Regions from separate parts of the Pseudomonas sp. 18173 genome, predicted to be linked through region 1. Evidence: riboswitches for the same ligand, from Rfam matches in the RefSeq annotation. Region 1 holds a riboswitch; the other holds the start of a gene.

Region 1 (4,410 bases):
CAACCCCGCCGCCCGCAATCGCTGGCAAAAAACATCAATGAAAGCGGTGTTCGCCGCCTGCAAATGCGAACGGTAAAACAGCACCGCCGCCACGGGTTGAGCGGCATGCCAGTCGGCCTGCCAGTCACTCAGTGCGGCAGAGTGTTTATGTGGATGGTAAATCGCCGTGCGTGGCAGGGTTTGCGGTTCGCCCCAGGTGTAGTCACGCGCCAGCCAGCGGTTGGCGAGGCAGCGGAAGAAATCCAGGGCGTTGCCCATGCCGCCCTGACGCAGGAACTGCCAGAGCCGGTCGCGATCCTCGGCGCCGACGGTGCTCAGATCGCTGAGTTCCGGGTCCGGGCGATCATCGCCCGGTACCAGAATGACCTGCACGCCACGCTGCGACAGCTCGACCAGACGCTCGATGCCGTAACGCCAATAGGCGATGCCACCGTGCAGTGAAATCAGGATCACCTTGGCGTGACGCAGGACTTCGTCGACGTACAAATCGACAGAAGCATGGTTCTGCACCTGCATCGGGTTGGCCAGGCGCACGCTCGGGTAATCGTCAGGCAGCTGTTGCGCCGCTTCGGCGAGCAGCGCCAGGCTGGAATCGCCGCTGCACAGAACCACCAGCTCGGCGGGGGTTTGTCCAAGGTCGGCGATGTTGTCGTCCGACACGAAACCGCCGGGCTGGGTCCTGAGCAGGTGCATGGCTTACACGCTGAGCGCGGCGCGCAGTTGCGCTTCGAGCACGGCGGCGTCCAGTTCCTGGCCGATCAGCACCAGGCGGGTGTTGCGCACTTCTTCTGCGCCCCACTGGCGGTCGAAGTGCTTGTCGAAACGCGTGCCCACGCCCTGGATCAGCAGGCGCATCGGTTTGTTCGGCACGGCGGCGAAACCTTTGACGCGCAGGATGCCGTGCTGGACCACCAGTTGGGTCAGCGCATCCATCAGCAGGCTTTCGTCGGCTTGCGGCAGTTCGATGGAGATCGAATCGAAGGCGTCGTGATCGTGGTCATCATGATCGTCGTCGCCATCGTGGTGATGGTCGTGGTGGCTGTGGCGGCTGTCGATGTGTTCTTCGGAGCCGGCACCCAGGCCGATCAGCACGTCCAATGGCAGGCGGCCGCTGCTGGCTTCGACGATTTTCACCGCTGGCGGCAATTCTTCGGCGACTTCCAGGCGCACGCGGGCCAGGTCTGCCGGGGCGATCAGGTCGGTCTTGTTGAGGATCACCAGGTCGGCGCTGGCCAGTTGGTCGGCGAACAGTTCGTGCAGCGGCGATTCGTGGTCCAGGTTCGGGTCGAGCTTGCGCTGGGCATCGACCTGGTCCGGGAACGCGGCGAAGGTGCCAGCGGCCACGGCCGGGCTGTCGACCATGGTGATCACTGCGTCAACGGTGCAGGCGCTGCGGATTTCCGGCCACTGGAAGGCTTGCACCAAAGGCTTTGGCAGGGCCAGGCCGGAGGTTTCGATGAGGATGTGGTCGAGATCGCCGCGACGGGCCACCAGTTCACGCATCACCGGGAAGAATTCTTCCTGGACGGTGCAGCACAGGCAGCCATTGGCCAGCTCATAGACACGGCCGTTGGCTTCCTCTTCGGTGCAACCGATCGAGCACTGCTTGAGGATTTCGCCATCAATGCCCAATTCACCGAATTCGTTGACGATCACCGCGATGCGGCGCCCCTGGGCGTTGTCGAGCATGTGCCGCAGCAGCGTGGTTTTACCCGAGCCGAGAAAGCCGGTAACGATGGTGACAGGGAGTTTGGCCAGTGTTTTCATCGGATGCCCTATGGCTAAGGTGGCGGGCATACGGGACGACGACCGGCAGCGCGCACGCGCATGCCTGAAGAGTTCGCCACCGGATCACCCCGCCCGGTTGAAAGTGAGAATCTGTGTCGAGGCAGGTCTCCTGGCTGACGGTGTGCCGGCCTTGAGCCTGGCATTCGCTGCGCCTTCCCGCCGGTCTCATGGATTGAGCCAGCAGTGGCGTGGCAACGAACATCACCGTTCACAGTTGCGGGGGCAGCCGCGGCATCGACCGCGTTCCCTTCTTAGCTTCGACAAACGCCGAAGAACCTCGAAAGCGCAAGGCTACGCATGGTATTGGGGCGGGTCAATGTTCACGTGACTTCTGCGGCGTGCCCTTCGCGAGCAAGCCCGCTCCCACATTTGATCGGGTTCTTTCAGGGGAAAAGGGTCAAGTGTGGGAGCGGGCTTGCTCGCGAAGGCGCGCGACTCGATATTCAAGTGCGACCCCCGCCAATTGACGTCCAACCCCTGCCCATGCTCTCCTACACGCCTTGTTACGGGTGCCCTTCACAGGGTGAAACGGGAAACCGGTGAATCATGTGCTTTACTTCAAAGCCATGTCAGTCCGGTGCTGCCCCCGCAACGGTAAGCGAGCGAAGCATCAGATCCACTGTGCCATCACGGCATGGGAAGGTGATGCTTGCAGGATCAGGCGATGCCTGTGCCCCTCGTGAGCCCGGAGACCGGCCCGCAACACAAAGTGACCAGAACGATCACTGAAACAACAAACCCGCGGTGGGCGGGCGCTGTTTGAAACGCTGCGCGGCCTGCCCGTGCAGGTTTTTGCATGCGCTCTCATTCCCCGCTGACAGACCAGAGGGAAACGCCATGTCGATCATCAGCAGCACCGGCCACACCACTACCAGCACCACTTCTACCCTGGCTCAACGTCTGGCCGCCGCCGTCTGCGCGTCGATCCTGGGCGCGTGCCTGGTGTATTTCGCCGGTTTCTCGCACATCGAAGCGGTACACAACGCCGCCCACGATACCCGTCACAGCTCCGCGTTCCCGTGCCATTGAGACCTGCCAATATGATCAAGCGTATTGCGCAAACCGCAGGTTTCACCGGGCTGCTGGCCGCCCTGTTGCTGACCTTGCTGCAAAGCTTCTGGGTCGCGCCCCTGATTCTGCAGGCCGAAACCTACGAAAAAGCCGAACCGGCCGCGGTTGAAATGCATGAACACGCCGACGGTGCGATGGCTGCCCACACTCACGACAGCGAAGCCTGGGAGCCGGAAGACGGCTGGCAGCGCGTGCTGTCGACCACCGGCGGCAATCTGGTGGTGGCTGTCGGTTTCGCCCTGATGCTGGCCGGCCTGTACACCTTGCGCGCGCCGACCAGAACCTCCCAGGGCCTGCTCTGGGGCCTGGCCGGTTATGCGACGTTCGTGCTCGCGCCAACCCTCGGCCTGCCACCTGAACTGCCCGGCACTGCCGCCGCCGACCTGGCACAACGGCAACTGTGGTGGGTCGGTACTGCCGCCTCCACCGCCGTCGGTATCGCCCTGATCGTCTTCAGCTGTCACTGGCTGATGAAAGTCCTCGGCGCGGCGATCATCGCCGTTCCCCATGTGCTTGGCGCACCGCAACCGGAAGTGCATTCGATGCTCGCTCCCGAGGCACTGGAAGCCCAGTTCAAAATCGCTTCGCAACTGACCAACGTGGCGTTCTGGCTGGCCCTTGGCCTGATCAGCGCCTGGTTGTTCCGTCGCAAAAGCGATGGTCAATACCACGCATGACGAATGCCGGCACAGCGCCGACCCTGGTGGTCGGCCTGGGCTGCCAGCGGGGCTGCCCCGTCAGCACGTTGCGCGCGCTGCTCGACCAGGCGTTGGCGGCGCATCAAATCCCGTTGCATGAAATCAAGGCCCTGGCCAGCATCGACCTGAAACGCAACGAACCGGCACTGATCGAGTTGGCGACGCAGCTTGGCCTGGAATTGATGTACTTCAGCAGTGAACAACTGGCGGTTTATGAGGCGCAACTCAGTCATCAATCGCAAATAGCGTTTGAACGCACCGGTTGCTACGGCGTGGCGGAAAGCGCCGCACTGGCCCTGGCGGAACAACTGGCCCAGGCCCCGGCAAAACTGCTGATTCCACGACAAAAATATGCCCAGGCAACACTGGCATTGGCCGGCGCCGCCTGAAATCCCCGATAATCCCCGCCATCGATCATGAACATTCTTCATCTGAAGCCCTGTTCAGCCCCTTTTTTTCCCACAGGAAGCGACGATGACCGTCTACTTTATTGGCGCAGGTCCCGGCGACCCCGAACTGATTACCGTCAAGGGCCAGCGCCTGATTCGCAGCTGCCCGGTGATCATTTATGCCGGCTCCCTGGTACCTGCCGCCGTGCTGGAAGGTCATTGTGCCGAACAGGTGGTCAACAGCGCCGAACTGCACCTGGAACAGATCATCGACCTGATCAGGACCGCCCACGGCAAAGGTCAGGACGTCGCCCGGGTGCACTCCGGCGATCCAAGCCTGTATGGCGCCATTGGCGAGCAGATTCGCTATCTGCGTGAGCTGGGCATTGCGTTCGAAATCGTACCGGGCGTGACGGCCACAGCTGCTTGTGCAGCGCTTTTGGGTGCTGAACTGACACTGCCGG
Region 2 (4,410 bases), on a different contig from region 1:
TCGGCGCTGGGTAGAATTCCTTGACCGGTCCCAGGCACAGCACGGCCAGTGGTTTGGCGCCCGGCGGCAGCTGCAACAGGTCGGCCAGTGCCTGGGGTTCGAACAGCGACACCCAGCCCATGCCCAGCCCTTCGGCGCGTGACGCCAGCCACAGGTTCTGGATGGCACAGGACAATGAGGCCATGTCCATTTCCGGCAAGGTGCGGCGGCCGAAGATATGCGGCTCGCGGTCGTCCATCAGTGCGGCCACCAGTACCTCGGCGCAATCGATGATGCCTTCGACCTTGAGCTTCATGAACTCATCGCTGCGCTCGCCGAGGGCTTCGGCGGTGCGGATGCGTTCTTCTTCCACCAGCGCCTGGATTTGCCCGCGCAAGGCGCGATCGCTGATGCGGATGAAGCGCCAGGGCTGCATGAGGCCGACACTCGGTGCCTGGTGCGCGGCCTCGAGCAGGCGCCGGAGCAATTCAGGCTCGACGGTGCCGCCGCTGAAGTGGCGCATGTCACGGCGTTCGGCAATGGCGCGATAGACCGCTGCGCGCTCGGCTTCGGAAAATGCGTTATCCGTCATGGCCTCTTCGCGGGCAAGCCCGCTCCCACAGGGTTTTGGTCAGGCGCAAACAGCGCGGCAATCGCCGACGGATTGGATGGAAAATAGAAATGCACATAAGAGGCGGTCATCCGCCCCTCACGATAAACCGCTTCCGCCCCTCGTCCGCCATTAGGGCTCAAGCCACGGGCAATCGGTGTCAATTCAGTGGTGGTCAGCGAATGGTGATAGGTGTGCCCGCGCAGCGAACCTTCCGGCAGGTCCACCGCTTGCAACGCCAGCGCCGCCAGACGCTTTTGCATCACCGCATCACCGGCCAGCAAACCAACCAGTTCGGCGCGAGTGCCCTCGACATCGGTCAGGGAATCGAGCAGATAAAGCATGCCGCCGCACTCGGCGAGCAACGGTTTGCCTGCCTGGTGGTGGGCGCGGATCGCATCGAGCATCGCAGTGTTTTGCGCCAGCGCAACATGGTGCAGCTCCGGGTAACCACCCGGCAGATACAGGCTGTCGGCCTCTGGCAACGCTCGGTCGCGGATCGGTGAGAAGAACGATAACTCGGCGCCCATCGCCCGCAGCAAGTCCAGGCTCGCGCCGTAGGTGAATGCAAAGGCTTCATCCCGGGCGACGGCAATGCGCACACCGGCCAGCAGCGGTTCGGCGGCAATGGCATCCGGTGCGGCGAACTCGACTGCCGGTGGCAGCGCGACCTCGCAACTGCTGGCCAGGGCATCGGCGGCCGCATCGAGACGCAGGTCGAGATCGTTCAGCTCACTGGCTTGAACCAGCCCCAGATGCCGGCTCGGCAATTCGATTCCGGTTTCCCGGGACAGCGCGCCGTACCAGCGCAACCCCTCAGTCAGGCTGCCTTCGAGCAGCTGTGCATGGCGCAGCGTGCCGACGCGGTTGGCCAGCACGCCGGCGAACGGCAAGTCCGGCTGATAGCGCGCCAGCCCCAGGGCCAACGCGCCGAAGGTCTGGGCCATGGCGGTGCCATCGATCACACCGAGCACCGGCACACCAAAATGCCGCGCCAGATCGGCGCTCGACGGCGTACCGTCGAACAGCCCCATGACCCCTTCGATCAGAATCAGGTCGGCTTCGGCCGCGGCTTCCCAGAGTAACCGGCGACTCTCCTGTTCGCCGACCATCCACATGTCCAGTTGATACACCCGCGCACCACTGGCGCGCTCGAGGATCATCGGATCGAGAAAGTCGGGGCCGCACTTGAACACGCGGACCTTGCGCCCCTGATTGCGGTGCAATCGGGCCAGCGCCGCGGTGACGGTGGTCTTGCCCTGGCCGGAAGCTGGCGCGGCAATCAGTACCGCCGGGCATTGACGAGGGCTATTCATAAAGTGCGACTCACAGCTCGACGCCTTTCTGCGCTTTGATCCCGGCCTGGAAGGCATGCTTGATCACGCCCATTTCGGTGACGGTGTCAGCCATCTCGATCATTTCCGGTTTGGCGGCACGACCGGTGACCACCACGTGCTGCATCGGTGGCCGGGACTGCAAGTCACTGAGCACCTGATCGAGGTCGAGGTAGCCATGCTTGAGGGCGATGTTCAGCTCGTCCAGCACCACCAGCCCGATAGACGGGTCGCGCAGCAGTTGCTGCGACACCGCCCAGGCGGCTTCGGCAGCAGCGATGTCGCGCTGACGGTCCTGGGTTTCCCAGGTGAAACCTTCGCCCATCACATGAAAACGCACCTGCTCGGGAAAGCGTCGGAAAAACAACTCTTCGCCCGTGCTGTTGCGGCCCTTGATGAACTGCACCACGCCGCATTGCATGCCATGCCCCAGAGCGCGGGCGAGCATGCCAAAGGCCGAACTGCTCTTGCCTTTCCCGTTACCGGTCAGCACCAGCAACAGGCCGCACTCGTTCGGGGAATTGGCGATGCGCTCGTCGATCACGGCTTTCTTGCGCTGCATGCGCGCCAGGTGGCGTTCATCACGATCGGGGGTATCAGTCATGGGGGAGCTCTCCGTTGAGGCAGGAATAACGGCGGGCAGGCACAGCAAAAGAAGGCAACAAGCCTGGCATCGCCCACCGTGATGCCGCTGGATGAATCAGGCCGGTCTCCGGGCTCATGAGTGGCCGCGGGGCCGGACTGTGCGCCTTCCCGCATCGAATCGACACAGTGGCATCACACACAGTTTTCACTCATTTACCGTTGCGGGGGCAGCGCCGGAATTGCAGGCCTTCGACTAACGGAAGGACTCACTCACCGGCTTCCCTGTTTCACTCTGTCGACCCAAGCCACAGAGCACCTGAAACAAGCCGCGAAGGTTAGAGGGTTGGGGGTGGAGCGTCAATTAAAGCCGGGCGGCCACCTGCCGAATAACTGCCGACGATCAATAAACTGACGTCAATCTTGTGCCACGCTCGCAGCAGTGATATCAAAGAGCCACAACCCCACAACACAATAACAAGGGTGAGCCCATGCAAGGCATGATCATCAGCAATCCAAACCTGGAATTCCTGCGCCCGGTGCTCGAGCGCTGGTTCGAATGCATCGACCGCTATAACGCCATCCGCGGCGATGGCGACACACCGTACTGGCACGACGAAAAAGCCAACCTCGGACTGCTGTCTGCCGCGGCCTGGATGGCCGAGATGGTCACGCTGCAACAGACGACCACCCGCAAACAGACCGAAGAAGGCGACCGCAACGGCCGTGCCGACCTGTTCCTCGCCTCGCCCGAAACCCGCGCCTACATCCAGGTCAGCCAGCGCTGGCCCCGGGTCAACAGCCTGAACCTGACCCAGGCCTTGCTCGAGGTCGCCAGCGATGCGAAGCGAGTGAGCCATGCCAGCGACCTGAAACTCGGCTGCCTGTTCGTCGCCCCGCAAAAAGCCCAGCAAGGCGCAACGCCGGAAGAACTCCAGGACATGGTCGACGACCTGCAAAAGGAACACACCTGCGCGGTGGCCTGGTATTTCCCTTATGCCTACCGCAAGTTGCGCAACGAAGCCGGCAACTATCACCCCGGCATTGCGGTGCTGTTCAAGGAAGCACGCGGCTAAGGGTTGAACCATCGCAGCGCAATACTTCTCTATGAATAGAACAAGGCATTCATAGGGAAGACCAGCATGCGCACGCCCCCGCTCGTTCTCGTTATCGCGCTTTGCGGAGGGCTCGCCGCTTGTGGCGAGACCTCTCGCCTGCAAGTCTCCGACGGCACCGGTCCTTCGCCCCGCCTGCCGGAGCCGGACAAAACCCTGATCCCCACCGTGAACATCGCCCCGGCCATTGGCTGGCCACAGGGTGCGAAACCCGTCGCCGCCACGGGCACTCAAGTGAGCGCTTTTGCCGAAGACCTGGATCACCCGCGCTGGCTTTATGTGCTGCCCAATGGCGATGTGCTGGTGGCGGAAACCGCCGCACCACCCAAACCCGAAGACGGTAAAGGCATCCGCGGCTGGGTCATGAAGAAAGTCATGGGGCGTGCCGGGTCTACCGTGCCCAGCCCGAACCGCATCACGTTACTGCGGGACAAGGATCACGATGGCATCGCGGAAACCCGCACGGTGTTTGTGCAAAACCTCAATTCACCCTTCGGCATGACGCTGGTCGGCAATGACCTGTACGTGGCCGACACTGATCGCCTTCTGCGCTTTCACTATGAAAGTGGCGATACGCAGATCCAGTCACCGCCGATCAAGGTGATCGACCTGCCGGGCGGCCCGCTGAACCACCACTGGACCAAAAACGTCATCGCCAGCAAGGACGGCAGCAAGCTCTACGTCACCGTGGGTTCCAACAGCAATGTTGCGGAAAACGGCATGGACAAGGAAGAAGGCCGTGCGGCGATCTGGGAAGTGGATCGCGCCACCGGCCAGCACCGGATCTTCG

The links. A riboswitch is a leader RNA that binds a small molecule or an ion and turns the genes downstream of it on or off. The one in region 1 is predicted to bind cobalamin.
Region 2: another riboswitch for cobalamin. It lies ahead of cobO (cob(I)yrinic acid a,c-diamide adenosyltransferase); the one in region 1 lies ahead of cobW (cobalamin biosynthesis protein CobW).

The regions. Positions count from the first base shown of each region.
Region 1 is NZ_JBKFTN010000020.1:55,490-59,899, forward strand. Features, by position in the region: gene cobN (cobaltochelatase subunit CobN) at 1-693, opposite strand, end outside; gene cobW (cobalamin biosynthesis protein CobW) at 697-1,767, opposite strand; cobalamin riboswitch at 1,871-2,083, opposite strand; cobalamin riboswitch at 2,279-2,503, shown strand; gene ACLD1X_RS21415 (CbtB domain-containing protein) at 2,626-2,817, shown strand; gene ACLD1X_RS21420 (CbtA family protein) at 2,829-3,536, shown strand; gene ACLD1X_RS21425 (cobalamin biosynthesis protein) at 3,533-3,946, shown strand; gene cobM (precorrin-4 C(11)-methyltransferase) at 4,032-4,410, shown strand, end outside.
Region 2 is NZ_JBKFTN010000036.1:7,106-11,515, forward strand. Features, by position in the region: gene bluB (5,6-dimethylbenzimidazole synthase) at 1-571, opposite strand, end outside; gene ACLD1X_RS27220 (cobyrinate a,c-diamide synthase) at 568-1,905, opposite strand; gene cobO (cob(I)yrinic acid a,c-diamide adenosyltransferase) at 1,916-2,527, opposite strand; cobalamin riboswitch at 2,610-2,843, opposite strand; gene ACLD1X_RS27230 (hypothetical protein) at 2,997-3,581, shown strand; gene ACLD1X_RS27235 (PQQ-dependent sugar dehydrogenase) at 3,648-4,410, shown strand, end outside.